Regions from separate parts of the Aminobacterium sp. MB27-C1 genome, predicted to be linked through region 1. Evidence: predicted binding sites of a transcription regulator. Region 1 holds the regulator's gene; the other holds the start of a gene.
What was found. Region 1 encodes HrcA, which represses chaperone genes, less so after heat shock. Its sites were predicted from a motif close to TTAGCACTCNNTNNNANNGAGTGCTAA; they were not measured.

Region 1 (16,457 bases):
CAACTAGAACTATATCTTTATGGTCTCCAGATAAAATCGCTCCCTGAATAGCAGCTCCTGCAGCTACGCATTCATCAGGGTTAATGCCTTTGGTCGGTTCCTTTCCAAGCAGATCTTTAATCTTCTTCTGAACCATAGGCATACGAGAGGAACCACCAACAAGCAATACTTTATCGATCTCGTTAGCTGTTAAGCCTGAATCCTTTAACGCACGCTTTACAGGCCCTTCTACTCTTGCCATAAGGTTATATGTAAGCTCCTCAAATTTAGCGCGGGAAAGAGACATTTCAAGATGTTTGGGACCAGTCTCATTCGCCGTAATGAAAGGCAAGGAGATGGTTGTTTCAGGCATAGAAGAAAGCTCTACCTTAGCTTTCTCAGCAGCTTCACGCAAACGCTGCAAAGCCATACGGTCATTATTTAAATCAATACCTTCGGCCTTCTTAAACTCACTTACCATCCACTCGACAATGCAGTTATCCCAATCATCTCCGCCGAGTCTGTTATCTCCAGATGTTGCAAGTACTTCGTATACTCCTTCTCCTACATCAAGGATGGAAACATCGAAGGTTCCGCCGCCAAGGTCAAAAACAAGCAACTTACTCTCGCCCTGTTTAGAATCTCCATAGGCAAGGCAGGCAGCTGTAGGCTCGTTGATAATACGTAATACTTCAAGCCCCGCAATTGTTCCTGCGTCCTTCGTTGCCTGACGCTGAGCGTCTGTAAAATATGCAGGAACCGTTATGACAGCCTTCGTAACAGACTCGCCAAGATAGTCCTCTGCATCACGCTTCATTTTTTGTAAAACCATGGCTGAAATCTCTTGCGGCGTATACGGCTTATCGTCAACTTTCACGGTCTTTTCAGTACCCATGTCTCGTTTAATCGACATAATAGTACGATCGGCATTGACAATAGCCTGACGTTTGGCTAACTGGCCCACAAGTCTTTCATTATCTTTCGTGAACGCTACAACAGATGGAGTGGTTCTGGCTCCTTCAGCATTAGGGATAATAGTAACGCTGTCGCCTTCTTTAACGGCAATACAGCTATTCGTTGTCCCAAGGTCTATTCCTACTACTTTTGACATGAATATCACCTCTATAAAAAAGAGTTAGTTTTTTGTATGTATTTTTAAATATTAACGCGCTATGCGTCTTTTTCCTTATCTTTATCGCTATTTATACTCGCATCAGAATCTTTTTTACCTACATATTTGCCTACTTTTACTCTAGATGCTCGAACAACCTTATCCCCGATCTTATACCCCGTTTGAAGTTCTGTTACGATAACTCCATCTTTTTGAGGATCATCAACGGCTTCTATTCCTACCGCTTCGTGGCAAAGGGGTGAAAAACTCTCTCCCACAGTAGGAATCTCAGAGACACCGGCACTCTCCAAAACTCCGAAAAACTGCCTACGAATCATCAAGACACCCTTTCGTATATCATCTTCTGCAAAATCACCCGATTGATTCAACGCTCTATCGAAGTTATCGAGAACTGGCAATAACTGCAAAATCAAATCCTCATTAGCTAAACGGATATACCTCTCTTTATCTCGCTCTACCCTGTTTTTAAAATTAAAAAAATCAGCCCTGGCCGAAGCTGCAGCTGTTTTAAGGGCACTATTCTCCGTTTTAAGCTCTTCTATAACTTTTTCCATCTCTTCTTTTTCTTTAACTAAGATTTCCATCTCATCCTCATTCTCAATAAGATGTGCAGACTCTTCTAACACATCGGTCTGGTTTTCCTGAACGACCTGATCGTCTTGTCTTTCACATTTATCTTTATCTACAGGGGCCATAAAGGTGAAACCTCCTTAAATATTATTAATCGATATTTTCTTTCTCAATGTCAGCCATCATGGCTTCGAGGACTGTAATAGTTTTTTCATAATCCATTCGTATGGGACCAATAATCCCCAATACAGTTTTGCGCCCTCTTTTACGGGAAGGAACCATAAGGACTGAGCAATCTTGCATTCCTTCTTCAGGATTTTCATCACCAATGGTCACGTTAACTCCAAGATCGATAGAACACCGGTCTACCATATCTACCATAGCCGATTCTTCTTCAAGAAGTGAAATTATAGCCTGCAACTTACTAATGTCCTGAAAATCAGGCAAACTGAGAATATGCTGGGCGCCTCCGACAAAAAGCTTATAGTTATATTTCTGCAACATGTCGTCCATTTGAAGGATAGCAACATGGCACGCCTCTGACAATCTTTCCAGTCCCTCAAGAACATAAGAAGAAAGAACCTGGCGAACTTCAGCCCACGGATGTCCGACAACAATCATATTTATACGACGAGCCAACTCGTCAAGAGTTTCTTGGGAAAGCTCACACGGCAGGGTAACATTATTATGGTGAACAAGGCCACCTTGAAGAACGAGTATTACGAGAACGGCATTTCCCCCAAGACGGACAAAATCTACCCTCTGTATTTCCACTTCGTGAAGAGAGGATATGGCAGCCACACCGACATAATTTGTAACCCGGCCCAAGAGTTGAGAGGCATACGAAAGAATGGATTCAATACCTTGCTTTTGGTCTTTGATACCATTTCTCCAACTTTTAAACCCCACAGGTGCAATTCTTCTTCGATGCAATATAGAGTCGACATAAAGACGATATGCTCTAGACGTAGGAAGTCGCCCGGCTGACGTATGAGGCTGGTAAAAATACCCCATCTGCTCAAGATCGTACATCTCATTCCTTACCGTGGCAGCACTGCAACCTTTTAAGTATTTACGAGCAATTGTTCTGGAACCGGCAGGTTCCCCAGTCTGTATATACTCATAAACAACGGCAAGAACGATCTCTAGTTGTCGCTCGGTAAGCACAAAGCTCCCTCCTCTTGAGGACGTATTAGCACTCTATGCCAATGAGTGCTAGCCCTCATGTTTACAAAAGGTAGATTATCAACCCTGGGGTGTATTGTCAAGACTGGTCAGCCTTTTTGTTATACTTTTTTTTGTTATACTTTCTTTTGATATAAAGATAAAAATACCTTTTAAAGTGTGAGGAGGCTTTTATATGGCATCTCAATATAAACACACCACTATTATTCTCGCTCGTCACGGTGAGTGCCAAGGGAACAAGGAAGAACGATTCCGAGGACGAGTCGACTATCCACTTAACGAAAGAGGGCTAGAGCAAGCTTCTGATCTGGGGAAAGCCCTTATTGCTCTCTCTCCTCAATATGCATATACAAGTCCCTTGCTCAGAGCTCGCCAGACAGCGTCAGCAATAGCTACATCATGCTCAATAGAAAAAGTTGAGATTCTAGAAGGGATAAATAATATTAACTTCAGTTCATGGGAAGGCCGGCTCAAAACGGATATAGCACTTGAATATCCTTCGGAATGGCAGATGTGGCTTACCTATCCGGAAAAATTGTCTCTCCCTGGCGCTGAAACTCTTGCCGATGTTCAAAAGCGTTCCATACAAACTCTCAATGAGCTCGTGAAAAGACATAAAGGCGAAACTTTTGTTGTGGTCTCCCATCGTACAGTTCTTAAACCTCTCATTGCAGCTTGTATTCATATACCTGAACCATATTTCTGGAAAACTCACATGGATACAGCTTCGTATAGCGTTCTTACTCATGATGAAAAACGAGGGTATAGCCTTTTCTCATTAAATCAGACATTTCATCTGAAAAAAGTACAAACCGAGTGGATTTAGTCTTTTTCTTGACCTCCTTTATGAGAGGACTTATTATCTTTGTGTTTCATGCTTATTAATCACTAAAGGAAGGGAATAGTTCATTGGCTATATACCCAGTAAAAATCAAGAGTAATAAAGACCTCGTATCTTTGATAGCAAAAGTAGGAGCTGATCCCCGATCAGTGGCATATTTTGTTCCTAAACGAGAAGTCTTCGCTTTTTGGATTCCAGATGTTGATTTTCGTGCCGCCGCCTATCTCAAGCAAGAGATGCTTGCCAGAGGTGGAGATGCTGTTGTTCATCGCAATGTTATAGATGCACAGAGCAAATATAGTAATGTTCTTCTTATAGGAACAGAAGGACAATACAAAGCACTTTTTCCTAAACTGGAAGCCATGTCATGTTGGGGCATTGAAAAAATACGAAAAGAGTTAGCAGTTTCTTTTAAAAAATATTTTGCTTCATCATGGAAATTACCACTTCCGAGAGGTCGTTTTCTAAATTTAAAGCAGGGGGAAACAAAAATTATGGGCATCCTTAACGCCACCCCCGATTCCTTTTACGCTGGAAGCCGCTTAGAATCCATTGCTGACCTACTGAAGCAGGCAGAACACATGCTTGAAACAGGAGCTGACATTCTTGATCTAGGGGCTGAATCGACTCGTCCAGGTGCTGATCCTATTAGCGAAGAGGAAGAAAAAGAACGCTTACTCCCCTCTCTTCAGTCATTAAGAAAAGAGTTTCCTGAAGCGATTATTTCAGTAGACACCTATAAAGGGGAAATTGCAACAATTGCAGTAGAAAACGGTGCAGATATTATTAATGATATCTCCGGTTTCTCCCTTGATGATAAAATGCTTGAGGCAGTAGCTCAGACTACGTTACCCTATGTTCTTTCCCATATTCAGGGGGCCCCTAAGAATATGCAAACAAACCCGTATTATAATGATGTTATTGGGGAAAGCCTCGACTATTTCAAAGAAAAGCTACAAAGGCTTCAAGATGCGGGTGTCTCAGCAGAGCGTATTATTATTGACCCAGGCATAGGTTTTGGAAAACGGTTAGAAGATAATCTCCGTATTTTGAAGTCAATACAATCGTTTAGAAGTTTAGGCCATCCTCTTCTCATTGGACACTCGCGAAAAGGTTTTATAAAAACTATTCTCGCCAAAGAGGACCTTCAGTCTCGCCTTTATGGAACCCTTGCAGTTTCTGCTCATTGCGCACAAGAAGGAGTAGAACTCGTTAGAGTTCACGACGTAGAGGCTACACATGATGTTATAAAAATGGTAGAAGCGGTAAGGGAGGCAGAAATGTGATGCGCGTTGCATTAGGAATAGGCAGCAACATTGGTGATCGAATGGGAAATCTGCGAAAGGCAGTGCAGCTGTTGAAAGAAAAAAAGATCGCCATTATTGCAAAAAGTGATATTTTTGAAACCGCTCCAGTAGGCGTGACACAACAGCCTCGTTTTTTAAATGCGTGTGTAATTATAGAAACTGAAGCAAAACCTGAAGAGTTGCTTTCTACTATAAAGACCATAGAGCAAGAAATAGGTCGTGTACAAAGAGTTCACTGGGGACCGAGAGAAATAGACATTGATATTTTACTTTTAGAAAATGGACAAACCTATACAAGCTCCACCTTATGCATTCCTCATCCTGAAATGTATAAAAGAGCTTTCGTTCTTGTCCCATTGGCACAAATAGCACCAGATTGGGTTCATCCTCTTTCAAAGACAACTATTGATGCGCTTGCGCAAAAACTCAATCTACAAGATGAAACTTTAATTAAAATTTCAAGTTTGTAAAACAGGAGGTGTTTAGCATTTATGTCTTTTAAAAAGATCAGAATTTCTTTCATCTTTTATATGGTCTGTCTTCTTTTAACAGCACCTCTTTCCTTGGAAGCAGCAACTACAACTAGAATATACTCTGTGCCAGGACATCCTCTGGCCTTGACGATACAAAGTGATAGAGGCGTTATCAAAGAAGCTTGGCTTCGTTCCCCAGCGGGACTTCATCCACTCAATGTGCTTCAAGGGAAAAAGATCACCGGCAGTGCGTGGCGCCAACCTCTGGCAGACAGTGATCTTTGCCCTGACCTTATATGGCGACTCTCATTTGTTGATAGCAACACTTCCAAAGTTTACTTTCTTTGGATCACCTCTCTCACAGAAACGCCTCGAGCATGGCTAGCCATTACACCAGCAGGGGGTTCATGTTGGGACTCTTTACCTTTGCAATTATCCATGCCTGATGATGTTTTTCTCTATGTATCTCCAACACTTCCGTCATATTCTGAGTTAGAAAATATAGAAAGAGAAAGTTCTTCCCTTCTCACATTTGTCTACACAGTCGGACTTACACGTGATGGTCCTAACTTTGTGCTTGTCCCTGAAGTTTACAAGCAGCTTCTACCTATTACGGAACTCGTGCGTCAAGCAGAAACGGACCCAGTAATAAAAAACGCCTATAACAACCTTTACGACGATTTTGAAAAAATGGGAAAAGGGCAAACTCCATCGCGAGAAGCTATTATTAATTTCTCTTGGAAGAAAATACTCAGCCTCAACTGGCAAAATTAACCCCCCGAGAACTGGGGGGTTTTCTCATCTAGTTTGTTGCATCGATACCTTTGGCTCTGCTATCTTTGATACAGACAGTTCTACCCAGAGCATCTTTCATGCATCTTTGTATTTCAATTTCAATATTAGGGATTTCAGTTCGAGTGTAATCTTTAAGTACGAAGATTATTTCTCGAAGATCAGGTGTTTCTTCCAGTCCGTATATTTTAGTAAAAATGACTTCATGTTTCTCATTGAGAAGTATATTCGCACGAGAAGAAATTCCATCTTGTTCTCTAAAGACGCCATATTGTCTCGCTATAGAACCATGAGGCCAAAAATCAGAAAGGAATTGTAGCTTTTTTATTCCAAGGGCGTCACTCCATGCCTTTTTGCTGGCATATGAGTCTACACTGAGAGCAAAAGGTATAGTATTTAATTTATCAAAAAGTCTCATATGAGTATCTATTGTATTGACTTGCGCTTGACAAACACTTGTCCAAGCTAAAGGATGAAAAGAAAGCAAGATATTTTTCCCTATCAAAGTGGAAAGAATTACGTTTTTACCGTTTTGGTCTCTTGACGAAAAATCAGGAGCTTCATATCCTAACGGAATTAACCCTTCCATTTATTCTTCCCTCCCTTTCAAGAAACATCCTTTTCGTTCTCACATCATACCTGTAATACAAGTTTCAATTTCTCTGATTTTAGCACTTCTTTGAAAAAGAGGCGTTCTTTTTTCTTTATACAGAGAAAAATTCTCCTCAAATGTTTTTCTTCCTTCCTGCTTATACAAAACACCTAAAGGGAATTTATCTTTCTTTAGCGCTAAAGAAAGCGCAGAGATCTGGTTTTCAGGATCATGAGTATCATCAATATAATATGTATTCTCTTCGTACCATTTATATGTATTTATCTTATTAAAGGAAACACACGGTTGAAATATATCGATTAGCGCATAGCCACGATGTTCAATAGCCTGTTTTATTAGGTAGGTTGTTTGTTCCACATCTCCTGCAAAAGCTCGTGCAACAAAAGTAGCCCCCAAAACAATGGCAACAGCTAAAGGGTTAAAAGGAGTGGCAAATACGCCATCTACTTGAACAGGTGTTTTAAAACCAGTAAAACTTGTAGGAGAGGCTTGTCCCTTCGTTAAACCATAAACCATATTGTTATAGACCAAATTTGTAATGTCAGGATTCCGACGAATAGTATGGATAAAATGATTTCCGCCCTCCCCATACATATCTCCATCTCCACCTATAGCTATAACATTCAGTTTTGGATTAGCTATTTTAATTCCTGTCGCGTTGGAAAGAGCTCTACCGTGTAAACCATTTAAAAAATGACATTTTATAAAATGGGGTGTCTTCGCAGCCTGACCTATACCAGATACAACAACTACATCATTAGGTTGCCAGTTTAATTGTGAAAAAGCAGATTTGAGAGCTTCAAGTATTTTAAAATCGCCACATCCCGGACACCACGCTATATCAGCTTCTGGAAGGTCGAAAATTTTCGGCGTAGTCATCTACAGCACCTCCCCGTTTAAACAAGAATCAAGGTCTCGCGTCAGTTGCTCTACTGAGAATTGCAACCCAGAATAATAAGGAAGAACATAATCAATCATCCTCCCTGTATGTTGTGTCAATAATCTTGCAAATTGACCCGTTTTATTTCCTTCTATAACGATAATCTTTTGTGCTTGTTCCAACTTCATTCCTATGTTTTGAGGAAGTGGATAGATCTGTTGAAAATGCATTAAAGCTGTATCAGAACGTCCTATAAACTCCAACGTCTCTTCAATAATATGGAAGCTTGACCCCCATCCAATAATAAGCGTTCTAAAATCTTCTGGACCAATTAGTAACGGCTCTTCGATATCCTTCTGCATGCTCTCAATCTTTCGCAAGCGCTTTTGAACCATACGTTCACGAAGATCAAAGTCTTCGTACACATGTCCAATCTCATCATGTTCATGACTATCTGCTCCAACCAACCCATTTCCATATCCTGGAACAGCTCGCGGTGAAATTCCATCATGAGTTATCTCGTACCGTCTGTAATTGTCATTCGCTTCAACAATTGCAGGGGGGACCAACGTACCCTTCACATCAGGCATAGCCATATCATAATATGTGTTGAGAAAGTATTGATCTGTCATGAGAATAACGGGAATCTGATATGTATCAGCCAAATAAAAGGCTTTTGATGACAGTCTGAAGGCTTCCTCAAGAGAAGCCGGCGCTAATACAGCTCGTGGAAACTCGCCATGTCCACCATATAAAGCGACATTAAGATCTCCTTGCTCTGTACGTGTAGCCATACCAGTAGCTGGCCCTGGACGCTGAGCAAGATGGATAACTACAGGTGTCTCCATTACTCCAGCCAGACTGACGCCTTCACACATAAGATCAAAACCTCCTCCCGACGTCGTAACCATAGATCTGGCTCCTGAATATGAGGCCCCTATCGCCATATTTATTGCAGCAATTTCATCTTCAGCCTGTTCAACAATAATTTCCATCTCTTTAGCCTTTTGAGCCATAAATGTTAAAACTCCCGTTGCAGGAGACATGGGATATGCCGTAACAAAAGAACATCCAGCAGAAAGAGCCCCTAAGGAGACTGCTTCTGTTCCACTCATTACAACTCTTTGAGCAGATCTAATAGCCTGATCAGGTGGAAGAAGAATAGAATCATCTCCAATATATGATCTTCCTATAACATAGCCTCTCTCTAAGGCCACCTTATTCTGTTCTGCAAGTTTCTCTTTTTTACCACTGAACTTTTCATCACAAAATGCTTTTGCCGACTCCATTCCTCCACCGATAAGACCTAATATAACGCCTGCAGCAATAAAATTAGAAAAGACCTTCCCTCCAATTTCTCTTGCGACTTCATTAATATTCACATTTAATATAGAGCCCCTAAACTTCTCTATTTCACTGCCTAAATCCTCTTGATCGCAGATCACAATCGTTTCCTTCGAAATACGTCGCAAAATATTATCTCTGACTCCCAAACTTAAAGGCACCGCTATATCGATACGATCTACAAAGGCCCGTATTGGCCAAGGAGATATTCGTATCTCTGTAGAATTATTTCCTCCTCTTACGCGAGACATATATTCACGACTGGCAAAAACGCTGTAGCCAATATGACGTATAGCCCGTATAAGTAACTCTTCAACTGTCTGTACTCCTTGTCCAGCAGCTCCACAAAGAACCAAAGATATCTCTTTTCTTGATTTCCCGATTGGAATAGTCATTAAAAACCTCCTCTCTCAAAACATGTTAATATTACAATACAAATTTGTATTATTATAACTAAATATCTTCATTAAAAGCACAAATCAATTATAATAAATAGGCCGTCGTGAGATATCTATATGGAGGTGTTTATATATGGCTAAGTTCCAATGTCTGGAATGCAAAAAAGAGTTCGAATTAGAATCGACAGCTCCGATAATGAGATGTTCTTATTGCGGAAGCAGATTTCTTTCAAAGATTGAAGGAGAACCGTTAAAACGAGGAAAATCTTGGAATAGTAAGTCTTTTAGCGTCGGCAGACCAGAAAAATAATAAAAGAGGTCGGAGAATAGCTCTCCGACCTCTTTTTTCATTTACGCTTCCGTAGTATCTTTTGTTTTTAGAGCATTGAAAGCCTCTCTCACCATCAAGACAGCTAAGACCAACAATATGACAGAAATTGAAACGAGTAAATAATTAGGAACGCCAGTAAGCTTCTCTTTTATCATTATGAGCAAAGCAGCTACTGTTGTCGCCAACATAAACCACATTGGAACCATAAGGAAAGAGTTGTTTTTCTTTAACCCCTTGGCAATCCAAACTCCGACAGCAAGAAGAGCTAGAGCAGCAACTAGCTGGTTTGCTGCACCAAACATCGGCCAAATAGCCGCCCATGCCGGAATAGGCTTTCCATCAGGTCCCACTGTTTTAACAAGGAGCAAGGCCATTGCAGCAGCAACCGCTACAATTGTTGCTGTGTATTTATCGACCTTCATATTAGTAAGTTCCTGAATTTGATAACGGGTCAGACGTGTTGCTGTATCAAGAGAGGTAAGCAAGAAAGAATTTATCGCCAATCCGCCCAATGAAGCACCAATTTTAGGATCTATTCCGACAAGGCCTGCAAATTTACCAAAACCTTGAGCATACGTAACAACTGGACCACCTTCAAGAATTTTACCGCTAATCATGATAGTACCGATAGCGATAACAGCAACAACTCCTTCAAGAAGCATAGAACCATAACCGACAAGAGTGCTATCTGTTTCACGACGAAGCTGTTTCGATGTTGTTCCGCTTCCTACAAGGGAGTGGAAACCAGAAATGGCTCCACAGGCAACGATTACAAAAAGCATAGGCCACATATATTGTGTTCCTGCAACAAACCCCTTAAAAGCGGGGAGCTGAACTTCAAATTTTCCACCAAAAATCATTCCAATGGCACCGATAATAACAGCAAAATAAAGGAAGAAAGAAGCAAGATAGTCGCGAGGCTGTAACAAAAGCCACACTGGAAGAACAGAGGCTAGAAGAATATAAACAGCTAGAACCCAACGCCAGGCGGGCATAGAATAAGTAAAGCTGCCTGCTACCCAATCAGCGTAATTTCCATACCAACAAGCTCCGATTACTATAGGAACCATTACAAGGGTCATAAGCCAAAGTGGCGTATTATACTTATAAACAAGGACACCAAAGATAACAGCCATAAAGATGTAAAGAGTACTTGAAAAAGCAACTGCTGGGTCCGCAGCAAAGGTATTTGCAGAAAGCTGAAGGAAAACAGCAACAACGAGGACAAGGCTTAAAATTGTAAAAGTCAGGAAAAAGAATTTTCCACGCCGTCCGATCCAGTGGTCAACAACTTCGCCAACAGATTTTCCGTTATGCCGCATTGAAGAAACAAGAGCACCCATATCGTGCGGACCACCAAGGAAAGCAGAACCGATAAGACACCACAAATATGCAGGAAGCCATCCAAACATACTAGCAGCAGCAATAGGTCCTACAATCGGGCCAGCTCCAGCGATGGAAGCAAAGTGGTGTCCAAGCAAAACAGCTGGATGCGCGGGACAATAGTCTATGCCATCGTACATAGTCTCAGCCGGAGTAGGATTATCATTATTAAGTTCATAAATACGTGCCATATACCGCCCATGAACGCGGTATGCGATTGCAAAAAATACTATTGCTACAATGAATAGCATTGCTAACATCTGTTTCACCTCCAAAAAATTATGTATTTCCATAAATTAAAAGGACTACTCTTTTCTTCGTTATGGCAAGATCACCCCCCTAAATATCAGAAATGGCTATTTCCCGAGCTTTATTAACTAATGGAGCCAAATCTTTAATTTTAGGATTCCATTTAGTTCCCGGAACGTAAGAATAAACTTCAATAAATCCTTTTAAGCCAAAGAAAAACATCTTAACTTTTTTGGGGAAACTGGAAATTTCTTCTATGAAAAGGAAGCGCTGAGTCATTACTTCAGGAATTGGTTTCCATGTGGAGAGGATATATTCGGCGTCATGTCGCCCTTGATGTGACCAAACTATATAATCATATGCATAATACTTTCCGACTTCCCCTAAAAGGGAATCTTTTACGAAGGTTACCTTTCGATAAACCCCCCTCATCAAATTATGAGACCATGGTTCAAAACCCCAATACGTCCAAAAATCCATACTTTTGCCATATAGAAAAGACATATCAACCATACGCATCACCCTTGAATCAAGAATATGCTTTATATGTACAAAATTTATCTCATTGGCTTGAAATAATGAGATAAGACAGCTATAATACCTGCTATTGTGGGTGACTAGCTCAGTGGAAGAGCGCTTCCTTCACACGGAAGAGGTCACAGGTTCGAACCCTGTGTCGCCCACCATTTTTTATGCCTACTCGTCTGGTATACAATTTTAAATACACAATTTTAGACTTAAAGGTGCATCTTAGCTGCAATGAAAGGGAAGTTTTGTCTCCATAAGTAAAGCCGTAGCAAAATCTTCGTAGTAATGTTCTTCTTTTTTAATTACGCGAAATCCGAAATTTAAATATAATTTTCTTGCTGTTTCGTTATCTTCACGAACATGAAGTTTCAATTTATTATACCCCTCATTAAGGCAAAATTCACCTGCTGCGAGAAGTAATTGGCTAGCGATCTTTCTTTTCCTATGGCTCTTGCTAACAAATAAATCACTAATCATAATTGCATTTTTCTTCTTTTCTAACACGATAAGCCCAACTATACGAGAATGCCAACGGGCTGTCATATACACTGACAGCCCGTTTTTAATATCTTCCACTATAAATTCGCGGGGCCAAGCGGCTCCACCTTTTTCCACTTCAAGAGAACAAAGAGAGTCAATATCGCTAAGGGAAGCAAAATCTATTTCTACAAATAAAAAAGACAGTATTAAAGCCCCCTGATAATAGTCTGATCTCTCCCCGGACCAACTCCTATAAGTTGCACAGGTACACCTGTCTCTTTCTCTATGTACTCCACGTACTTTCTCGCTGTCTCAGGCAAGTCATCAAAGTTTCGGCAGGCTGAGAGGTCTTCTTTCCAACCATCCAATGTAGTATAAACTGGCGTAGCCTTTTCAAGAAGGGATGTATTCGTCAAATAATTCTCGTATTTTTTACCATTTGCTTCATAGTGGGTACAAACTTTAATTTTGTCAAACCCAGTAAGAACATCAAGTTTGGTGAGAGCTATGGAAGTCATACCATTAACGCGTACAGCATATTTAAGCGCTACGAGGTCAAGCCAACCGCAGCGCCGAGGACGGCCAGTTGTAGCTCCATACTCTCCCCCCTTGTCTCGTAATGTCTGTCCATCGTTTCCAAGATCTTCTGTAGGGAAAGGACCTTCGCCGACACGGGTACAATAGGCCTTTACAACACCAATAACACGATCAACATCGGAAGGACCTACCCCTAATCCAACACAGCCACCAGCTGCTATAGGTGAGGAACTCGTTACAAAGGGATACGTTCCGTGATCAACATCAAGAAGGGTACCCTGAGCCCCTTCGAAAAGAACGCCCTTACCTTCTAACATGGCTTCTTGCAACGCTAAAGAGACATCGGCAACATAGGGAGCTAATGTCTCTCCCCAGGAAAGTGCCTGGGCATACACATCATCGAAAGCAACAGGTTCTGCATTATAAACCTTCGTTAAAATAAGGTTTTTCAGATCAAGATTGAAGGAAAGTTTCTCGCGCAGTATTTCCGGATCAAGAAGATCTTCAATACGAATGCCACAACGGTTAAATTTATCAACATAACACGGACCGATTCCACGTCCTGTAGTTCCTATCTTTTTATCTTTACTTCTAAACTGTTCGTCGGCCTTATCAAGGATTTTATGATAAGGCATAACGACATGGGCTGATCCGCTAATGATAAGACGGGCTCGATCTTTTCCCTGCTCCTGTAATGTTTTAAGCTCATTAATTAGCTGCTCAGGATCGACAACAACTCCGTTCCCTATAGCACACAATTTACAGGGATAAAGCATTCCTGATGGTAAAAGATGAAATACATATTTTTCCCCTTCTACAATCACTGTATGTCCAGCATTGGCGCCTCCCTGATAACGAGCAAACACTTCCACTCGATTGCCAAGGGCATCTACAACACGCCCCTTGCCTTCATCACCCCACTGGGCTCCAATAATAATCTCTACTCGTCCTTTCACTTTCAAGGCCTCCTCATTGTGCCTTTTGAATTCTAAGAAGTTCAGGCACAGTTACAAATTTTACGTCATTTATATTAGAATCGCAAAGCTCTTGTAAAAAAGGAATTGTATCCGGTCTATTATGACAAATGGCTACAACCCATCCTCTTTTTTTTGCAATAGTAACAGCCTTTTGAAACTGCTTTCTCATAAATTCGATATTTGTCTCATGGTCAAGAAAAATTGAATTATAAGCACTTGGAACCCCGAAGCGCTGAGCAGTTTTATAAGCGACAGATTTAGACGATGTTCGGCTATCTATAAAAATTTTATTCATAGGAGCCAAAGTCTCCATCAGCACACTCATAATCTGGTCGTTACTTGTTGCTTTTGAACCTCTGTGATTGTTCATTCCTATCGCGTTTGGCATGATTGCAAAAACATCTTTTACAGCCTTTGCAACAGCTGGAGCAGACATGCTTACTCCAATAAGAGAGTCCCCCTGCGCTTTATCGGCTAATGCTTCCATAGGCATATGAACCAAGTATGGAATTTTTTTTGATTCCGCCAATAGAACTGTTTTTTCTGTGAAACGTTGATGCGGAATAATTGCCCACGTAAAAGGAAGATCTATAGCTGCTATCTCTTCTGCCATGGAATATGAGAATCCGAAATCATCTATAACAAGAGCCACAAGAGCACCATGTTGCTCTTCTATCTTGTCTTCAGATACAACGTCTTCTATAGACGTTTCAGGTCTCTCTTGAACATTTACTACATATACTTCTTTATTGTCTGCTGAGACATTATTTTCTGACCTTTCTTCCGTTATATCTCTCACAGTATCATGAGATTTTATGAGCGGAACAAATACCAGTAAAATCAATATCCCGAACAGGATAAAGAGGAGGCCTCTAGACCTCCCCCTCTTTCTCGTCTTTTTTCTCGGCATAATTTTCCTCTAATTAATTTTTCAGCAGTTTAGATGTTCCTTTTTCAAGCTTTAGCAGCTCGTCCATAGCCCGCTTCAACTGAATGTCTTTTTTACGATCTGGATTATATTCTCCTTCGACTGTCACATGAGGTGTTAATCCTATATGATCAATAATTGTTCCAGAAGGAGTATGATACCGAGCTATCGTAACATATAACCCCGATCCATCCGAAAGATTAAACAGAGTCTGTACAGATCCTTTTCCGAAGCTCTTTTTTCCTACAAGCACAGCCCTTTGGCGATCCTTGAGAGCACCAGCCACTATTTCCGAAGCACTGGCACTTCCTTCGTTAATTAATACGACAAGAGGAAGCTTCGTCAAAACTCCGGCCTGCGCATATAACTTATCATTTGCCCGTTCTACGCGCCCTTTCATTCCAACAACCAAACCGCCATCCAAGAAGAGGTCGCTAATATCAACAGCCGCATTTAATAAACCACCACCGTTATTGCGTAGGTCTAAAATTAACCCCTTAGCACCTTTTTTCTCTAAATCGATGATGGCATCCCGGGCCTCTTCGGCAGTTTTTTGTTTAAACTGAGAGAGCCTGACATATCCCGTATTTTTTTCAAGCATTTCTGATCGTACTGATATCAGTTTTATATTTTCTCTCATCAAATCAAATTGAAGCAACTTATCTTCTCCTTCGCGACGAACCCATATAGTAACAGAGGTTCCTGCCGCACCGCGAAGTCGTTTGACAACCTGCTGAGATTCCCAACCAATAATAATATCGTCACCTATTTTGACTATTTCGTCTCCAGGCTTTAAACCAGCCCGATCTGCAGGGGTCCCTTCTATAGGGCTTATTACAAGAGTTTTTCCGTCTCTATGCCCAAGGTAAATACCAAGTCCACCATATTCCCCTTCCATTTCTATTTCTTCTTCTTTTAGTTCTTCAGGATCAACAAAGCGAGTATAAGGATCTCCATAAGCCTGCACAAAGCCTTTCATGGCACCATAGACAAGATCTTTCTCTTCTTTTTTATCCTTATCGCTGTCAACCTGATACGTCTCTATAATTGCTCGTGCCTGCTTCATAAGCCAAAGATTTTCCAGCTTAAAAGGAACAAAACGAGCGAAATCTTCCAAATCAGAAGCATGAGCTCCCAAAAGGGCTCCTGTGAGAACTACCCCTAATACCAGTCCAAAAATGACGCCTCTTAGTCGTTTCAGCATGCTCTGTTTTTTACTCCTTTTCTCATCTCAAGAATATTTATCGCAAATATTTCATTGGATCTCGCGCATCACCATTTTTGCGCACTTCAAAATGAAGATGAGGACCCGTACTGACACCTGTACTTCCAACTTGCCCTATAATTTGTCCCTTTGATATCCCTTGCCCCTCATCTACAGATGTGCTTGAAAGGTGAGCATAAACAGTACTCAAGTCATTTCCATGATCAATTATTATAATTTGTCCATATCCACGCAACCATCCAACATAGAGAACTTCGCCGGGTCCTGCTGCATGAACTGACGTTCCTCGAGGCGCTCGGATATCT
Region 2 (16,457 bases), 980 kb from region 1:
GGCTGAAACAATTCCTAAACCAGCCAGAAGAAGGGGATAGTAAATGCCACGACCTCCAAAAACGGTCAAACCAATAGCCATAGCTGCAATAATCGAATTTACATATGATTCAAAAAGGTCGGCACCCATTCCGGCAATATCTCCAACGTTATCACCAACGTTATCGGCAATAACAGCTGGATTACGTGGGTCGTCTTCAGGAATTCCGGCTTCAACTTTACCAACCAAGTCAGCTCCCACATCGGCAGCTTTAGTATAAATGCCTCCACCAACACGAGCGAAAAGAGCAATGGAGCTTGCTCCGAAACCAAAACCTGTTATGATGTTGGGATCCTTGAAAAGAACGTAGCAAAGCATTATTCCAAGAACACCAAGACCGACAACAGACATCCCCATAACGCTTCCGCCACGGAAAGCGACACCAAGAGCCTCATTCATTCCATGAGTGGCAGCATAAGAAGTTCTTCCATTAGAGCGTGTGGCAACTGTCATGCCAATATATCCAGCGATAGCACTGAAGAGAGCACCTACTAAGAAAGAAACAGCTGTCCCCATGCCGATTTTAAAGCCAAGAAGAGCTCCAACAAGTATTGCGAAAGGGAACAACCAACGATACTCCCTCGAAAGGAAAGCCATTGCCCCACCATGAATGATTTCTGAAAGTTCATTAACTCTTTCGTTTTTGACTTCAAACGCTTTAATTTTGCTATATGCAAAGAAAGCGTAAACGAGAGCCAGAACTCCAGATCCTACTACGATCCAAAACGCCTGAGAATCCATACAAAGAAACCTCCCTTTAATTCATAAAAACTTGAAAAAGACAGCCCGCCTCAATAGGCGGGCAACTACGGCCAAAAACTCAGTCAATTATAGTAAGGAGAGATAGTAAAGACAAGTGATAAAACCTATTTCCTTTTGTCTTTCTTTATAAATATTTCAATATTTCCATTTAATTTTCCTATTTTCTTCAAAGAAGAGAGCATGCCCTTTATGCCACCCTCGATAAACTCCGCTACAAAAGGTTTTAAATGTATATACTCCCCTTCTACAGTCAGAGTAAGTTTATTGGGATTTGCCTTACGAGATAATGAAAGAATATATTCCGCCAAAAATTTTTCTTCTCCAACATAAAATATTTGTCTTGAACATTTCGTCTCTTTTTCTCTCTTTGAATTCAAACTGTAAAAAGCAACAACTCCCAAAATATCTGAAGGACAATCTTCAGGTTCTCCTATCCAAACCTTCGGGTAGGAGAAAGATTTTCCCCCTTCAATTAGAAGAATGTCAAGATCAGGCTCTATATTATACTGTATTTTTTCAAGGGGCAAGTCTCCTGCTTTTTCATATCGATAACCATCAACACCCCAATAAAGCACCGGGATATCGTATAATAAAGCTTTTCCCGTATCTGTATGGCATGATGATAAAACTTTTTCATGAGAGTGTTTGACATAAGTAACTTTAGCATCAGCTTCCTTTAGATATTCAAGCAATAAAAGGCAAAGGCTTGTTTTACCACTGTTTTTTATCCCAGCGACAGTAAAAATAAAAGCCATATCAAGTCACTCTTTCGCCCGATCTGAAGGAGTCTCAATCGGACTTGTTTTCACGCTGTATTCTCGTATGTAGCCCTTCCAGATATTTCTATAGCTATCAAGCAAAAAGACAAAAAGGCTTATGATCAAAGGCCCCAAGAACAATCCGAGAAAACCCCAAGATGCTAAACCCCCGACAACACCTATAAAAATAATAAGTACGTGAGCTTTTCCTCCGCCAGAAATAAATATGGGACGAATAAAATTATCGACCATACTCACAATGGTAAGTCCCCAGATTGAAAGAATAAGAGCTTCTTTTATCTGCCCATTGTAAAAAAGATATATAGCTCCCGGCCCCCAAATAAGTGGTGTACCAATAAAGGGTATCATTGCCAGCAATGCCATAATTGCGCCAAAAAGTGCAGGGCTAGGGAGTCCTACATACCACCATCCCAGAGCTCCGAGAACACCCTGAATACCGGCGGTAAGGGTGATGCCATAAATAACCGCTTGTAGAATTTGCTTTGCCCTATTGAAAAAAGCTTCTTTTTCTTTTAAAGGAAGAGGCACAATATCATTTACATAGTCTAGAATAACGTGTCCGTCTCTAATCATGAAGAAAGAAGCCACAACAATAACTATAAGTTGATAAAGGATACGTATAGAATCTCCCAAAAAAGATCTGGAGGTATCTGCTAACGTGGAGGCAATCCATGACCCAATCTGTTCTATGACATTGACTAAGAAGGGATAATCCTCTAAGAAAGGACGTATTCTATTGGCAATTATTTCAGGGAAGAAAAGATTCATCAGTCCTTTGCCTTGTTCAATGTTCACCTTTGACAAAATCGAGGCGAGATGTCCATATATTCGTATTCCTTCCCTAGCCAGTGTAACGCCTACAAAGATGGCTGGTACAACTATAAGAAGAATGAGAATCGCTGTGGATAGGACAGCTGCAACGTTAGGGTATTTCCCCTTAAATAATTTTCCGTGAATAATTTTATAAAAAGGATAAACAAAAAACGACAATATGGCTGACCATGCCAACGGACGAAGCAGATTAAAGGACACCAGATATGCAAGAGCACCCAATGCTAAAAAAACAATTGTAAACGGAAGGAAAAAATTTCGAATCCGTTTATAAGGCCGCCGACTCTGGTATGTCAAAACAATCTCTCCCATCCCACACTTCAATTATAAACATTTATTTTTCATGAACTATTAATTCTGTAACATCTGGCCTCGAATAGTGGCCGCAGACATCAAATTCCATTCTAGCCCTTGCAGACTCATCGGGATTAATGTCGGCATAAATGATGCATTCTTTATCCCAAACAGGTTCAGTAACATAGTGACCGTAAGGATCGATAATGGCAGAGCCTCCATTACAGGGTGTATCAGGCAGCTTTTCAATTTCAGCAGCAGGGCCATGGTATCCAACAGGATACATTTCTTTTGTAAAATACTGATTAACATGAAAAACATAACATTTGCCCTCAATAGCAATGTGCTTAATAGTACTATGCCATTCAGGATTATTGTTAGTATTGGGGCATAGATATAATGAAACCCCCTTCTGATAAAGTGCTACACGAGCGAGAGGCATATAGTTTTCCCAGCAAATCAAAGCTCCCATTTTCCCCCATGGCGTATCAACTACAGGAAAATAATCCTTGTTGGCATCTGCCCAAATCACTCGTTCTGTACCTGTAGGCTTCAACTTCCGATGATTACACAGCAGGTCTCCTTCCGGGGAGAAAATCATATTGGAACAGTACAATGAACCATTATTATAGTCCCGCTCGGTATAGCCTATGCTAACATAGGCACGTGCCTCTTTTGCTGCAGCACCTATCTTATCAGTATCTCCACTAGGGCAGAGGAGTGCATTGTCATAATAGATTTTCCAGTCATCTCGACAAGCTTCCGTTCGTGAACCGACGGTAAATCCATATGTCAATCCATACGGATAACAAGGAATAATAGACTCAGGAAATATAATCAATTCTGCTCCATTCGCGCCAGCTTCTCTAATTTGTCCACAAACCTTTTCGATAGTGGAATTCTTATCAAACATAACTGGGGAAGCCTGGACCAAGGCAACTTTTAAATATTTTGATAAGTCTTTCATAGCAACCTCCAAGCAAAATACAACTTATATTGTCCAACAGTAAAAGTATACCAGTTCCATAGACAAAGAGTATATAGATTTATTGTTGATTATAAAATCACCTTGATTTATAATATCGAATTCGTATTCAATATATACCGCAAGTTGACGGTGTATTTTTTTACTCTCATTATTGAATATAAATTCATTTTTAAGGAGATACTCGAATGAACAAAGAAGAAAGAGTTCAACTTATGTTACATGGAGATTTAAAGAAAACCTTATTAAAAATGGGTATTCCAACCGTGTTTGGAATGCTTATCAATGCTCTGTATATCGTTGTTGATGGCTATTTTGTTACTGGACTTGGTACATCGGCTTTTGCCGCAGTCTCTGTAGTATTTCCATTGGTTCAGATTGTTATTGGGATCGGTCTCGTTTTCGGTACAGGAGGTTCTTCCTATATAGCTCGATTGCTGGGAGCTGGGGAAAAAGAGCGTGCTAATCGCACTGCATCTACGACCCTGTTCGGCGGGTTGATAGGAAGTATTTTTTTCATAGTCCTTTTTCTCCTGTTTATCAAACCTCTGCTCTTTACGTTGGGAGCTACTGAACAAAGCTATGGTTTTGCCCACAAATACGCCACTATTATCCTATCTGGATCAATATTCAATATTCTGTCTATCATAATGGGCAATTTAACGATAGCGGAAGGACGCGTAAAACTTACTATGATAGGAATGACAACAGGAGCTGTTCTCAATATTATTCTTGATCCAATTTTTATATATACTCTGTCCATGGGTGTTTCTGGTGCTGCCATTGCCACTGTCTTAGCAGAATTCATTGCTAATATATTTTATTTCCAGTTTATTTTACGGAAGAAGAGCTATCTTCATTATTCTCTCAAAAACTTTCGACCAGATAAAATTATGTTGCAAGAAATTTTCAAGATTGGTCTCCCTAGCTTTTTTGTTCAACTGCTTACTAGTCTTTCTATGGGGTATACCAATCAACAAGCCAGAATGCTTGGCGGAGATGACATGGTGGCAGCAATGGGCGTCATGTTACGCTTGATGGCATTGGGATCTTTTGTGGTTTTTGGTTATACTAAAGGTTATCAACCCGTTGTTGGAGCAAATTATGGAGCAAAACAGTATCATCGAGTACGCTTGGCTATCCGCACTACTCTTCTTTGGCTCACTAGTTTCTGCGCTATTTTTGGAATATCGATTGCTCTTTTCAGTCATCCCATCGCTATGGCATTTTCAAACGACTCTTTAGAAGTTTCAAAGCTCGCCTCAAAAGCACTTTTATTAAATGGGCTTATCTTCATTGGTTTCGGATTTCAATGTACCTATTCGCAGGCGTTTCTGGCGCTAGGGAGAGGTAAGGAAAGTTTTATACTGAATATATCTCGACAAGGAATATTTTTCTTCCCAGCAATGTATTTTTTATCTAAATACTTTGGGATCAAAGGTATTTTTTGGGCTCAACCTATAGCTGATATTTGCACGATTATCCAAACGTTATTTTTAGTTCTTCGAGCAAATAAAACACTGCACTTTTGACAATAAGGGGGAGGAAGTTTATGCCGCAAGTTTTAAAAGAAGAAATTCGTGAACGAATTTTTTACGCAGCAGAGGAAGTTTTTTATGAAAAAGACTTTCGAAGTGCAAAAATGCAAGACATTGCGAATCGTGCAGGGATTCCGGTAGGACTTATCTACTCCTATTATAAAAACAAAGAAGACCTGTTCAATGATGTAGTTGAACCTGTATATTTTGCTTTTCATCAAGCAATTAAAGAAGAAGAATCGTCTCTACATGGATTTACTTCGAAAAGTTCTCAAGATGCTGGAGTAATATATATGAACAACCTTTTTGCAAATCATAAAAAACTTGTAATTTTAGTGGACAAGGGCTCTGGGACAAAGCACGCACACGCAAAAGATGAGCTTGTTCATATTCTTGAACTTCATATTCGGAAAGCGCTAGATTCAAAAACAATCAGACACTATGACAACATGCTTATTCACATTCTAGCATCCAATTTTACGGAAAGTTTGCTGGAAATTGCACGCCATTACAAAAATGATCAATGGGCTCAAGAGATGTTTGCTTTAGTTAATCAGTGTTATTTCAAGGGAGTTGACTCTTTGTGAAAAAGCAGAGCGGCTTCAAAAGAAGCCGCTCTGAATATTTATAGAATTATTTGTAAGCGCTTACTCCCACTCTATAGTGGAGGGTGGCTTACTGGTAACATCAAGGACAACCCTGTTAATTCCCTTAACAGCATTACAAATTCTCCGAGACGTTCTATCTAATACATCGTAAGGAACACGCACCCAATCAGCAGTCATTCCATCTGCAGATTCAACTGCACGAAGAGCAACCACTTCAGCGTAGGTTCTTGAATCTCCCATAACTCCTACGGTCTTAACTGGCAAAAGAATACAGAAAGACTGCCACACTGTAGGATAGAGGTCACTCTTTGAAAACTCTTCTCTAAAGATTTCATCTGCAGCTCTTAATGTCTCAAGACGTTCTTTTGTAAGTTCTCCCAAGCATCTCACTGCCAGGCCAGGACCAGGGAAAGGCTGTCTATTAACGATATCGTCTGGAATTCCCAATAATGTACCTATTGTCCGCACTTCGTCTTTAAAAAGATCGCGCAGAGGTTCAAGAACCTTTAGTTTCATATCATCAGGCAATCCACCAACATTATGATGGCTCTTAATGACAGAAGCACCTTTTCCTTTTTGACCGCTCTCAATAACGTCTGGGTAGAGAGTTCCCTGAAGAAGCCATTCTGCATCCTCAACTTTAGCTGCTTCCGCTTCAAAAACGCGTATAAAGGTCTCCCCTATTATCTTTCGTTTTCGTTCAGGATCGGTAACACCCTTTAGGGCTTCCAAGAAACGATCACTAGCGTCCACATAATGCACATTAAGATCTAATTGCTTATATTGCTCCAAAACTCGCTCAGCTTCCTGATACCTTAATAAACCATTATTAACAAATATACATTCGAGACGATCACCAATAGCCTTTGCAGTCAACACAGCAGCGACAGTTGAATCGACTCCGCCAGAAAGACCACAAATGACTCTAGTATTCTGGGTCGTCTTTTTTATATCCTCAACCATGGTATCAATCCAGTTTCCAAGATCCCAATCTCCAGTACATGAACAAATATTGAAAAGGAAGTTGGAAAGAATTGCCGTTCCGTTCTGCGTATGAGCAACTTCAGGATGAAACTGCAATCCCCAAATATGTTTTTCTTCCATTGCGAAGGCTGCAGGAACCCCACCATCTGTTTCTGCCAAAAGCTTTGCCCCATCTGGAAGTTTGGAAATATGATCACCATGACTCATCCATACTTCAAATGTCTCAGGCACACTCTTCAAAAGCAAAGAATTCAACTCTTTCAGAGAAATGGCTGTTCGCCCATACTCCCGGCTTACTCCGGAATCGACATGCCCACCTAAAAGTTTTGTCAAAAGCTGCATTCCGTAACATACTCCCAAAATAGGAACACCAATATTAAAAAGATCTGCAGAAACAGTTGGGCTGCCTTCTTCCATAACGCTCTGAGGTCCACCAGATATAATAACGCCACGAGGCTGACGTTGACGAATATCGTCAACAGAGGTATCCCAAGGCAATATTTCGCTATGCACCTTCAGTTCCCTTATTCTTCTAGCTATCAGCTGTGTGAACTGAGAGCCACAATCAAGAATCACTATATTATCCATTTACATTCCTCCGAAAAAGAGCAAAATTCTCAAGGTAAATTCGTACTTCAATTATATTACCAGAAAGAGAAAAGAGGGAAAAGAAAAGCCTCCACTTTCGTGGAGGCTTTTCTTCATATTTATATTTTGTCGATTGCTGATATTCCTAATACATGCCTTCCATTCCGCCCATGCCACCCGGGCCACCCGGCATTGGAGTAGCACTCTTAGGTTCTGGTTTGTCAGCAACAATAGCTTCAGTGGTCAGAACCATAGCTGCAATGGAACCAGCATTCTGCAATGCGCTGCGTGTAACCTTTACAGGATCAATAATTCCGGCCTCAATCATGTCAACATATTCGCCGGTAGCAGCATTTAGACCATTACCAGTCTTCAAGCCGCGAACTTTCTCAACAATGACATCGCCCTGATATCCAGCATTCTGAGCAATAAGATGCAACGGAGCTGTAAGGGAACTCAACACAATTGTACCGCCAGTTTTCACATCGCCGGCAAAATCCTCAAGATATGTCTCAAGGGAAGCAAGGCAGTTGATTATAGCAACACCGCCACCTGCAACGATTCCTTCCTCAACAGCAGCTCTTGTAGCGTTAAGAGCATCTTCAATACGATGTTTGAGCTCTTTCTGCTCTGTCTCAGTAGCAGAACCAACCTGAATGACAGCTACGCCGCCAACAAGCTTAGCAAGGCGCTCCTGAAGTTTCTCTTTGTCATAATCGGAAGTAGAATCTTCAAGCTCTCGTTTGATCTGAGCAGCTCTCTTACGAATTTCGTCTGGGTTGCCTGCACCCTCAACGATAGTTGTCTCTTCTTTTGTAATGCGAACTTTTTTGGCTTTTCCGAGCATGGAGATATCTGCACTATCAAGTTTGATGCCGATATCTTCACTAACAACCTGACCGCCGGTTACAATGGCGATATCGTTAAGCATTGCCTTACGACGCTCACCAAATCCTGGGGCTTTAACGGCTGCAACCTGCATTACGCCTCTCAGTTTGTTAACTACGAGAGTTGCCAAAGCTTCTCCCTCGATGTCCTCAGCAATGATCAAGAGAGGTTTACCTGTCTGAACAACTTTTTCGAGAATAGGAAGAAGGTCTTTGATATTGCTGATCTTGCCATCGTGAATAAGAATATAGGCATCATCAAATGCTGTTTCCATTCTCTCAGGATCAGTTACCATATAAGGGCTGATATATCCTTTATCAAACTGAAGTCCTTCGACCATTTCGAGAGTGGTTCCTACGGTCTGGCTATCTTCTACTGTGATAACTCCATCCTGCCCCACTTTATCCATAGCTTCAGCGATAAGCTGACCAATAGCAGAATCATTGGCGGAAATAGAAGCTACCTGAGCAATTTTGTCTTTATTTTTAACGGGAATAGCCATCTTTTTCAGCTCATCCACGACGAAATCGATAGCTTTGTCAATTCCCTGGCGCATAAGCATACCGTTAGCACCAGCCGCAACGTTTTTCATACCTTCACGGATAATTGCGCGAGCCAAAACTGTAGCTGTTGTGGTACCATCTCCAGCTACATCATTTGTCTTGGAAGCAACTTCTTTTACAAGCTGAGCTCCTGTATTTTCAAAAGGATCTTCCAATTCGATTTCTTTCGCAATGGTAACACCGTCGTTGGTAATTGTGGGAGATCCAAATTTTTTCTCAAGAACAACATTACGTCCTTTAGGACCAAGTGTTACACCAACAGTATCAGCTACTTTATCAATACCACGCAGCATTGCATGGCGTGCTTCTTCACTAAAAGTAAGGATCTTCGGCATTTTTATTTTCCCCCTTAATAGAGATCTCGTTCTCGACTCTTACTTCTCAACGATAGCGAGTACATCGCGCTCGCTGAAAATGACAAATTCGTCTCCGTCAAGCTTTACTTCAGTTCCAGCATATTTACTAAAAATAATGCGATCGCCGACTTTAACTTCAAGAGGAAGCTTCTGTCCGTTTTCAAGAACCTTACCGGTTCCCACTGCAATAACTTCTCCCTCCTGGGGTTTTTCTTTTGCAGTGTCTGGAAGAACAATGCCTCCCTTTGTTTTCTCTTCCTGATTGATGACCTTAACGACAAGACGATCACCAAGTGGCTTTAAATTCATTCGAGAATCCCTCCCTAAAAGATAAATATCTCTTTTAACATATTAGCACTCAATGTCATCGAGTGCTAACCGAACGGCTTAGATATTAATTGTCCTGCTTTTGAATCTCAAGGATGGTTAAATGTAATTAGCTGAATTTATTCTTGATAATCCATCATTTCCTCGTTATTTCTCCTATATTCTTACTTTTAAATTCTTTTAAAATACTAAACCAGTGTCCATGAGGGGTTAGGCGCTAACAAAAGATCTGATATATCCCCTTTTTGATATCTATTGAAGGCAGCTGCTGCAATCATTACAGCATTGTCAGTGCAACGAATTGCTGGAGGAATAAAAACCATCCAATCCTTTTTTTTCATCAGAGCCTCTCTCAATCCTCTATTAGCTGCAACGCCACCAGAGATAGCAACTTTCCGAATACCTGTAACTTCGACCGCCCTTTCTAGCTTGGTCATAAGGGCTTCCACTGCAGCTTTTTGAAATGAAGCGCATAAATTTGCCACTGGGAGTTCGACTTTCTTCTCTTTCAAATCATTCACAGCCCACAACACCGCTGTTTTCAAACCACTAAAACTAAAAGCAATTTCATTACTGGATTTTAACGGGACAGGAAAAGAAAAGGCTTTAGGATCGCCTTCGTGAGCGAGTGAATCGATCACTGGCCCCCCAGGATATCCCAAATCCAATAGTTTGGCCACCTTGTCGTAAGCTTCCCCCGCAGCATCATCACGAGTAGCACCTAAAAGACTGTATCTGCCAAAATCTTCTACCAAAACTATCTCTGTATGTCCTCCTGAAACAATAAGACAGATAAAAGGTGGAACTAGGTCAGGAGATGCTACAACGTTTGCAAAAAGATGTCCCTCAAGATGGTTAACGCCAAGAAGGGGCAACTTCCATGTCTGAGCCATAGCCTTTGCAGTCATAACCCCTACCATCAAAGACCCCATCAAGCCGGGACCTGCTGTGACTGCAACAAGAGAAAGCTCTTGAGCCGGTTTAGTTATGCCGGCATCGCCTAATGCTTTATGAACAAGAGGCAAAATAGCCTCCAGGTGCTTTCTCGACGCAAATTCAGGCACAACCCCCCCAAAAGGGGCATGATCTTTAATCTGGCTCGATATTAAATCAGCCTTTACGTTCCGCTGTCCTTCCAATATAGCAACAGCAGTATCATCACAACTACTTTCTATTCCTAATGTTAAAAAGCTTTTTTTCACCTATTGTCACCTCTTTGGTACATTGAAAACCCCGGTGTATTGCTCATATGAGAGTTCTACATTTCGTCCTTTAATCACATATTTAGATGGAACCGAAAAAGCTAACGTTCCAATTGTGTCGGGAGGCAAATCACCCATAGCCATAAAATCTTTATTCGTCAAAATATCCTTTGGATCGACGTTATGAGTGCCAACTTTTATATTTTCTGGAGAAAAATCCCATCTTTTTATGGTCTTATAGCGCATAACAAAGAGTGCTCTGTTTCGCAATTCTTTATTTGAAAAATGGCTGGCGTGCCATTTTAACCAATCAGGAGCATGCGGATCAGAAACAATCCCTTTAGAAAGAGATTCATCAACATAAATAAACGCAACTTGAGCTCGCGCCCCAATGACCATGTCTCCCAACGCTTCTCCCTCTATCCAAATTACAGTTGTTCGTTCATCAATTTTTTGTTGCAGAGTATCGGCTGCGCTTGCAGGCATGCTTGAACAAAAAATAGAGATAGCTAAACACAATAGAAAAGCAATTTTTTTCCCGCAGCGCGTTGTTCTATTGATCATTATGAGAATCTCCCTTCTGGTCTGTCTCTTTCTTTTTTGTAAATGCTCCTCGCAACCACTGCCATTCATGAAATTTAAAAAGCAATGTTCCCACACCATAAATCGCCGCACCCAGAATCATTACAGCAAATAGCCAGCTGCATCTTACAATAAGGCTCTCCTCAATGGGAAAAGGATAGAGAGCTTTAAATTTCAATAACGCAGCTGTCATAATTCCTAATATGGTCCCCATCCGAAATGTCCACTTCATACCCAAAATTTCTAATGGATGATTAATTCTCCGAGCTAAAAGATATCCACCAACAAAAGAAGAGAAGGTGAATCCTAAAGACGCAGCAAGAGCCAAACCGGCAAATCCCATAGGCTTAACAAGAATAAGACAGAATATAACATTGGAAACCACGCTCGACAATGTTACAAGTAAAGCTGAACGGGGGGTGCTCTGTGCATAAAGTCCCCTGAGAAGAACAGTTGTACAAGCCATTCCAGGTAGTCCCCAAGCATACATAGCCAAAGCAACTCCTGTTGCATGCCACGCCCAAGCGTTAAAGGCTCCCCTAAAAAATAATATATTAACCACTTCATCAGCAACGAGAACAAGACCCACTGTAACAGGAAGAACCACAAAAAGAGCAAACCGTACCGCATCTCGCATTGTCTCTCGAAACTCCTTTGTATCGCCAACCGCACAACGAGAAAGTTCCGGCAAGACTGCCTGAGATATGGCAATTACAAAAAGTCCTAAAGGCAATTGGATAACTCTATTGGCATAATTCAAAACAGAAATAGCCCCATCCTGAAGAAAGGATCCTAACATACGACTTATAACGGGATTGACCTGATTCAACGATAATCCAGCGGCATAAGGAAAGAAAAGTTTCATTACTTTTCGAAGTTCAGGATCTTTGAATCGAGGCTTTTCCGGCAAAAGCATTATCCCTTTGAATCCACTCCAAACCCATTGGAGAGCCATTTGACAAAAACCTCCAGCCAAAACGGCAATAATAAGTGTCCATATTCCAAAACGAGAGGCCATTACGAGAAGAATGATGAGATAGACAATATTGCTCAGCGCAGGTGCTATAGCTGGAACAAAATAAGAATCAAGACTATTAAGAACCCCCATAGCTAAAGCAGCAAGCGAAACAAAAATTAAAAAAGGGAACATCCATCGTGTCATAGAAATTGCCAAAGAGGCTTTGACAGGGTCGAAACCTGGGGCCATAATTTTGACAAGATAGGGAGACAAAAGGACTCCCCCTAACACAACAGCTGAACCTGCCAGAAGGAGAATGCATAAAGATTGCCGCGCTAAGTTCCTAGCCTTGTCTTTTCCTTTTTGAAGAAGAGTCTGGGAAAAAACAGGCACAAACGCAGCCGAAAGAGCTCCCTCTGCCAGCATTTGTCGAGATAGATTAGCTAACGTATATGCAATATAGAAGGCATCAAGTTGACTTGATGCCCCAAAAATAGCAGCTGTTACAATTTCTCGCGCTAAGCCTAAAATTCGGCTAGCAAAAGTTCCAACCATCATTACTAGAGCGTGTTTAACCATTCGGGAAACACGAGAGGACATGAAATACGCCTCCTGAAAAAATTAGCAAGAAATGAGGTGCTTTCTTTGAGTTCTATTATACTTTGGGGTATTGGCAACCCCCTTTTTGGCGACGACGGTGTCGGTCCATTTGTTGCTGACGCGCTACGAAAAGAAGGACTACAACGCTCGATAACCGCTATTAATTGCGAAACTATGCCTGAAAATTATGTTGCTGATTTAAGACGGAAAAGTCCAAACACACTTCTCATCATTGATGCTGCCGATATGAATCTTGCTCCTGGTTCTCTTCGGCGCATTCCTTTTGACATGGTAGAAAATATCAGCTTCAGCACTCACGGCTTACCGTTAGGAATGCTTCTAGGAGATTTAGTGCAAAAGATCTCTGTCATCTACATAGGAATACAACCATCAAACCAAGATCTAGGGGCTCCTATATCAAACGAAGTAAAAAAGGCCGCTCAAGAGCTTCTCGTAATACTTGGAAAAGAAGATTTTGAAAGTATACCCCTACTTCACCATGAAAACCTGTCACCCAAATAAAATTTTCTTGCAACATCACTCTGGGCAACTTCATCGGGGGAGCCTTCTATTACTATTTCTCCCTGATGTATAAGATAGGTTCGATCTGTAATAGCCAAGGTGTCACGAACATTATGATCCGTAAGCAAAATACCGTATCCCTTAGCTCGAAGACTCAATATAATCTGCTGAATATCGTAAACAGCAATAGGATCTATGCCGCTAAAGGGCTCATCAAGCAATATAAAATCCGGCATTATGGAAAGGCACCTGGCTATTTCGACTCGACGCCGTTCTCCACCACTGAGAGCATACCCAGGAATATTAGCTAAATTAGTCAGGCCAAATTCTTCCAGTATGTGGGAAACCATCATATCCATTTCTTTCTTACTCTTTCCCTGTTCTTGGAAAATAACTTCTATATTTTCTTTTACTGTAAGATTTCTGAAAACAGAGGCCTCTTGAGGAAGATATCCCACACCTATACGCGCTCGTCTGAACATGGGGAAGGGTGTAATGTCTCTTGAATCAATCATCACTCGACCTGAGTCAGGTTTAATAAGACCTACAATCATATAAAAAGTGGTCGTCTTTCCTGCACCATTAGGACCAAGGAGCCCCACAATTTCACCCATATGAACATCAATATTCACAGATGAAACTACAGTGCGCCCTTTATAGGCCTTACAAACATTACGGGCCTTAAGAATCTTTGCGCTCATCTTCTGAGTTTCCTTTCTTATCCTGCATCTGAATTGTAACTTGGGGTTTTCCTGATGCAGACATCTTTCCTGACTTCGGAGAGTAAAGTATTTCTTCTGCTCTTAGCGTACGTTCCGGCTGTACCGCGAGAGCATTGCCTCGCACTTTTACCAGATCCTGAGCTTGGGAATAAACAGCGTTAGAACCTGTAATACGAGTTTTTTGTCCATCAGTTCCAGTTATGATAATTACAACATTTCCAGAAGCTTGAATATCCGATGTTTCCCCATTCTTGATTTTTCCTTTTATTGAAGAAGCTGAAAGAAACATTTTCTGCTGACTGTCCTCAAATTTTTTTACTTTTTCTGCTTCAAAAGCAGTTTTACTCACTTTCAGCTCCTGAGCCTCTACAGAACGCGGCCCAATATACCCAGATACGCCTCCTAACAAGGAATACCAACCATTTTCAGAAAGGTCGCCTTCCAAAGTCGTACTCTTAAGATCTACAGGTTCTTGTTCCCATTTTCCAGTAATATGAACTCCACCTAATAGAGTCACGTGGCGATTATCAAGATTTCCCTTTCCAGTAGGAGCCATAATAAGCAAATCAACTCTCTGTATGCGAACGTTGCCATCAGCAGTAAAATCACCTGTTCTAGAGTGATACACCATGCTATCTGCCGTTACATGGGCCTCTACCGCCCATAAAGTACCTGCACAGATACAAAGCAAGGCCAAAATAGTTAAAATTTTTACATGCCTGAGGCTTTTTTTCATATACCTTACACCGTCCCCGTAAAAGATACGACGTAAAAACGCCGCAGTTATTCTACATTATATCTGCTATTGGAAGAAGCTCTCTATTAGGACTTCTTCTTTTCTTGAAATTTCCACTCTAAAGCCTCTATGGCATCGTCAACAGTAGAAGATGAAACAACGCATGTCACAGCACTTTCCGTTGCTAAAATCATATCAATATTTATGCCTTTATGAGCGAGAGCAGAAAAAACCTTTGAAGGAAGTTTTATATCAGTTCCATCAATCAAAACAGATACCTTCGCGATCTCAGAATCAAAGGTTACCCCCTGCGCTCCAATTTCCATAGACACAGCTCGGCAAACACGTATTGCTCCCTCTATTCCACTCTTTTGAACTAGAAAAGCAATATCATTAACTTGTCCTCTCATAACGCTCTGAACAATCATTTCCACTCTGATTTCAGCATCGGCAAGGGCAGAAAACAAAGAAGCAGCTATACCTGGAATATCTGGAACCCCCAACAGGGCAACTTTGGCCACATCTAAGCTTTTCTGAATCTGACTGTTAGTTTTCTTTTTGGCAGTTATTTTAAAAACCTCCCCTCAAAAGTGTAGATTTAAAGCACGCTTAAGCCTTCACGCTCTTCACTAAGAACAAAAAAACGGGAGCGAATACCGTATCGTGAAAAGATGGAGCACATATGTCTGGCAACGTCTCCTGCAACTTCTTCTGTAAAGGCTATCATACTTGGGCCAGATCCGCTAATGGCAACTCCGAGACAACCGGGAGCATTAGAAAGTTCGTTAAGTATATCTTCTCCACCAGGAAAAAGGCGAGCTCGAAAAGGCTGATGTAACCGATCCCCCATAGCCCAAGGTAAATTGTTCCAATTGCCGGTACTCCACGAAGCAGCAAGAAGGGCTGCTCGGCTTATATTATAAACAGCATCTTTCAAAAATACTTTTTCGGGAAGGGCATCTCTGGCACTTTGTGTACTTACGCGCACATCAGGAACAGCGACAACAGCAAATATGTTTTCAGGTAAGGGGGGCAATTTAACAAACCTGACATTTTCTTCATCAATGCCGCTCACAACCATACCTCCCATACAACAAGGAACGACATTATCCGGATGTCCTTCAAGCTGAACCATTAACGGCAATAATTCTTCTTTAGGAAGAGGAGCTTCTCTCAACACATTAGCAATAGCTATACCAGCGACAATCGCTGTGGAAGAACTTCCCAATCCTCTAGCCATAGGAATAGCATTTAAAGAACACAGGTCAAGGCCAGGTGGATCTATTCCCCATTTTTTACAGGCATACTCATAACTCTGGACAAGGGCATTGTTATCTTGGCATAACTCTCCGCTACCTTCCCCTATTACTTCAATGTTATATGAGCCTGATTTTAAAAAACCTTTAACATCGAAAAAGTTGTATAGCGTTAATGCCAACCCTAACGTATCAAATCCAGATCCTAAATTAGCACTTGAAGCCGGAACTTTTACTCTAAAAAGCCTCATAGTCCTAAAACTCCCCCCAACGCTTCAATTGTGCCATCGACAGCAATAGGATCAGGCAATCCCTTGAGAGGAGCATCGGGGTCCTT

Region 2: a site for HrcA is predicted at 9,567-9,593, ahead of groES (co-chaperone GroES). Genes of this name have one in related genera too.

Annotation. Positions count from the first base shown of each region.
Region 1 is NZ_CP133089.1:533,552-550,008, reverse strand. It holds gene dnaK (molecular chaperone DnaK) at 1-1,090, opposite strand, end outside; gene RBH88_RS02640 (nucleotide exchange factor GrpE) at 1,150-1,806, opposite strand; gene hrcA (heat-inducible transcriptional repressor HrcA) at 1,832-2,848, opposite strand; gene RBH88_RS02630 (histidine phosphatase family protein) at 3,042-3,692, shown strand; gene folP (dihydropteroate synthase) at 3,776-4,993, shown strand; gene folK (2-amino-4-hydroxy-6-hydroxymethyldihydropteridine diphosphokinase) at 4,993-5,484, shown strand; gene RBH88_RS02615 (hypothetical protein) at 5,506-6,261, shown strand; gene RBH88_RS02610 (redoxin domain-containing protein) at 6,290-6,868, opposite strand; gene RBH88_RS02605 (thiamine pyrophosphate-dependent enzyme) at 6,908-7,771, opposite strand; gene RBH88_RS02600 (2-oxoacid:acceptor oxidoreductase subunit alpha) at 7,772-9,511, opposite strand; gene RBH88_RS02595 (hydrogenase expression protein HypA/HybF) at 9,648-9,824, shown strand; gene RBH88_RS02590 (carbon starvation protein A) at 9,866-11,488, opposite strand; gene RBH88_RS02585 (hypothetical protein) at 11,568-11,990, opposite strand; tRNA gene RBH88_RS02580 (tRNA-Val) at 12,089-12,163, shown strand; gene RBH88_RS02575 (N-acetyltransferase) at 12,228-12,620, opposite strand; gene RBH88_RS02570 (adenylosuccinate synthase) at 12,692-13,978, opposite strand; gene RBH88_RS02565 (divergent polysaccharide deacetylase family protein) at 13,992-14,909, opposite strand; gene RBH88_RS02560 (S41 family peptidase) at 14,923-16,131, opposite strand; gene RBH88_RS02555 (murein hydrolase activator EnvC) at 16,169-16,457, opposite strand, start outside.
Region 2 is NZ_CP133089.1:1,515,885-1,532,341, forward strand. It holds gene RBH88_RS07360 (sodium-translocating pyrophosphatase) at 1-780, opposite strand, end outside; gene RBH88_RS07365 (molybdopterin-guanine dinucleotide biosynthesis protein MobB) at 906-1,556, opposite strand; gene RBH88_RS07370 (AI-2E family transporter) at 1,563-2,708, opposite strand; gene RBH88_RS07375 (carbon-nitrogen hydrolase family protein) at 2,746-3,672, opposite strand; gene RBH88_RS07380 (MATE family efflux transporter) at 3,879-5,222, shown strand; gene RBH88_RS07385 (TetR/AcrR family transcriptional regulator) at 5,243-5,815, shown strand; gene guaA (glutamine-hydrolyzing GMP synthase) at 5,876-7,408, opposite strand; gene groL (chaperonin GroEL) at 7,554-9,194, opposite strand; gene groES (co-chaperone GroES) at 9,234-9,524, opposite strand; gene tsaD (tRNA (adenosine(37)-N6)-threonylcarbamoyltransferase complex transferase subunit TsaD) at 9,731-10,744, opposite strand; gene RBH88_RS07410 (hypothetical protein) at 10,751-11,308, opposite strand; gene murJ (murein biosynthesis integral membrane protein MurJ) at 11,298-12,884, opposite strand; gene RBH88_RS07420 (hydrogenase 3 maturation endopeptidase HyCI) at 12,930-13,406, shown strand; gene lptB (LPS export ABC transporter ATP-binding protein) at 13,379-14,107, opposite strand; gene RBH88_RS07430 (LptA/OstA family protein) at 14,088-14,864, opposite strand; gene RBH88_RS07435 (ACT domain-containing protein) at 14,951-15,385, opposite strand; gene thrB (homoserine kinase) at 15,463-16,371, opposite strand; gene thrC (threonine synthase) at 16,368-16,457, opposite strand, start outside.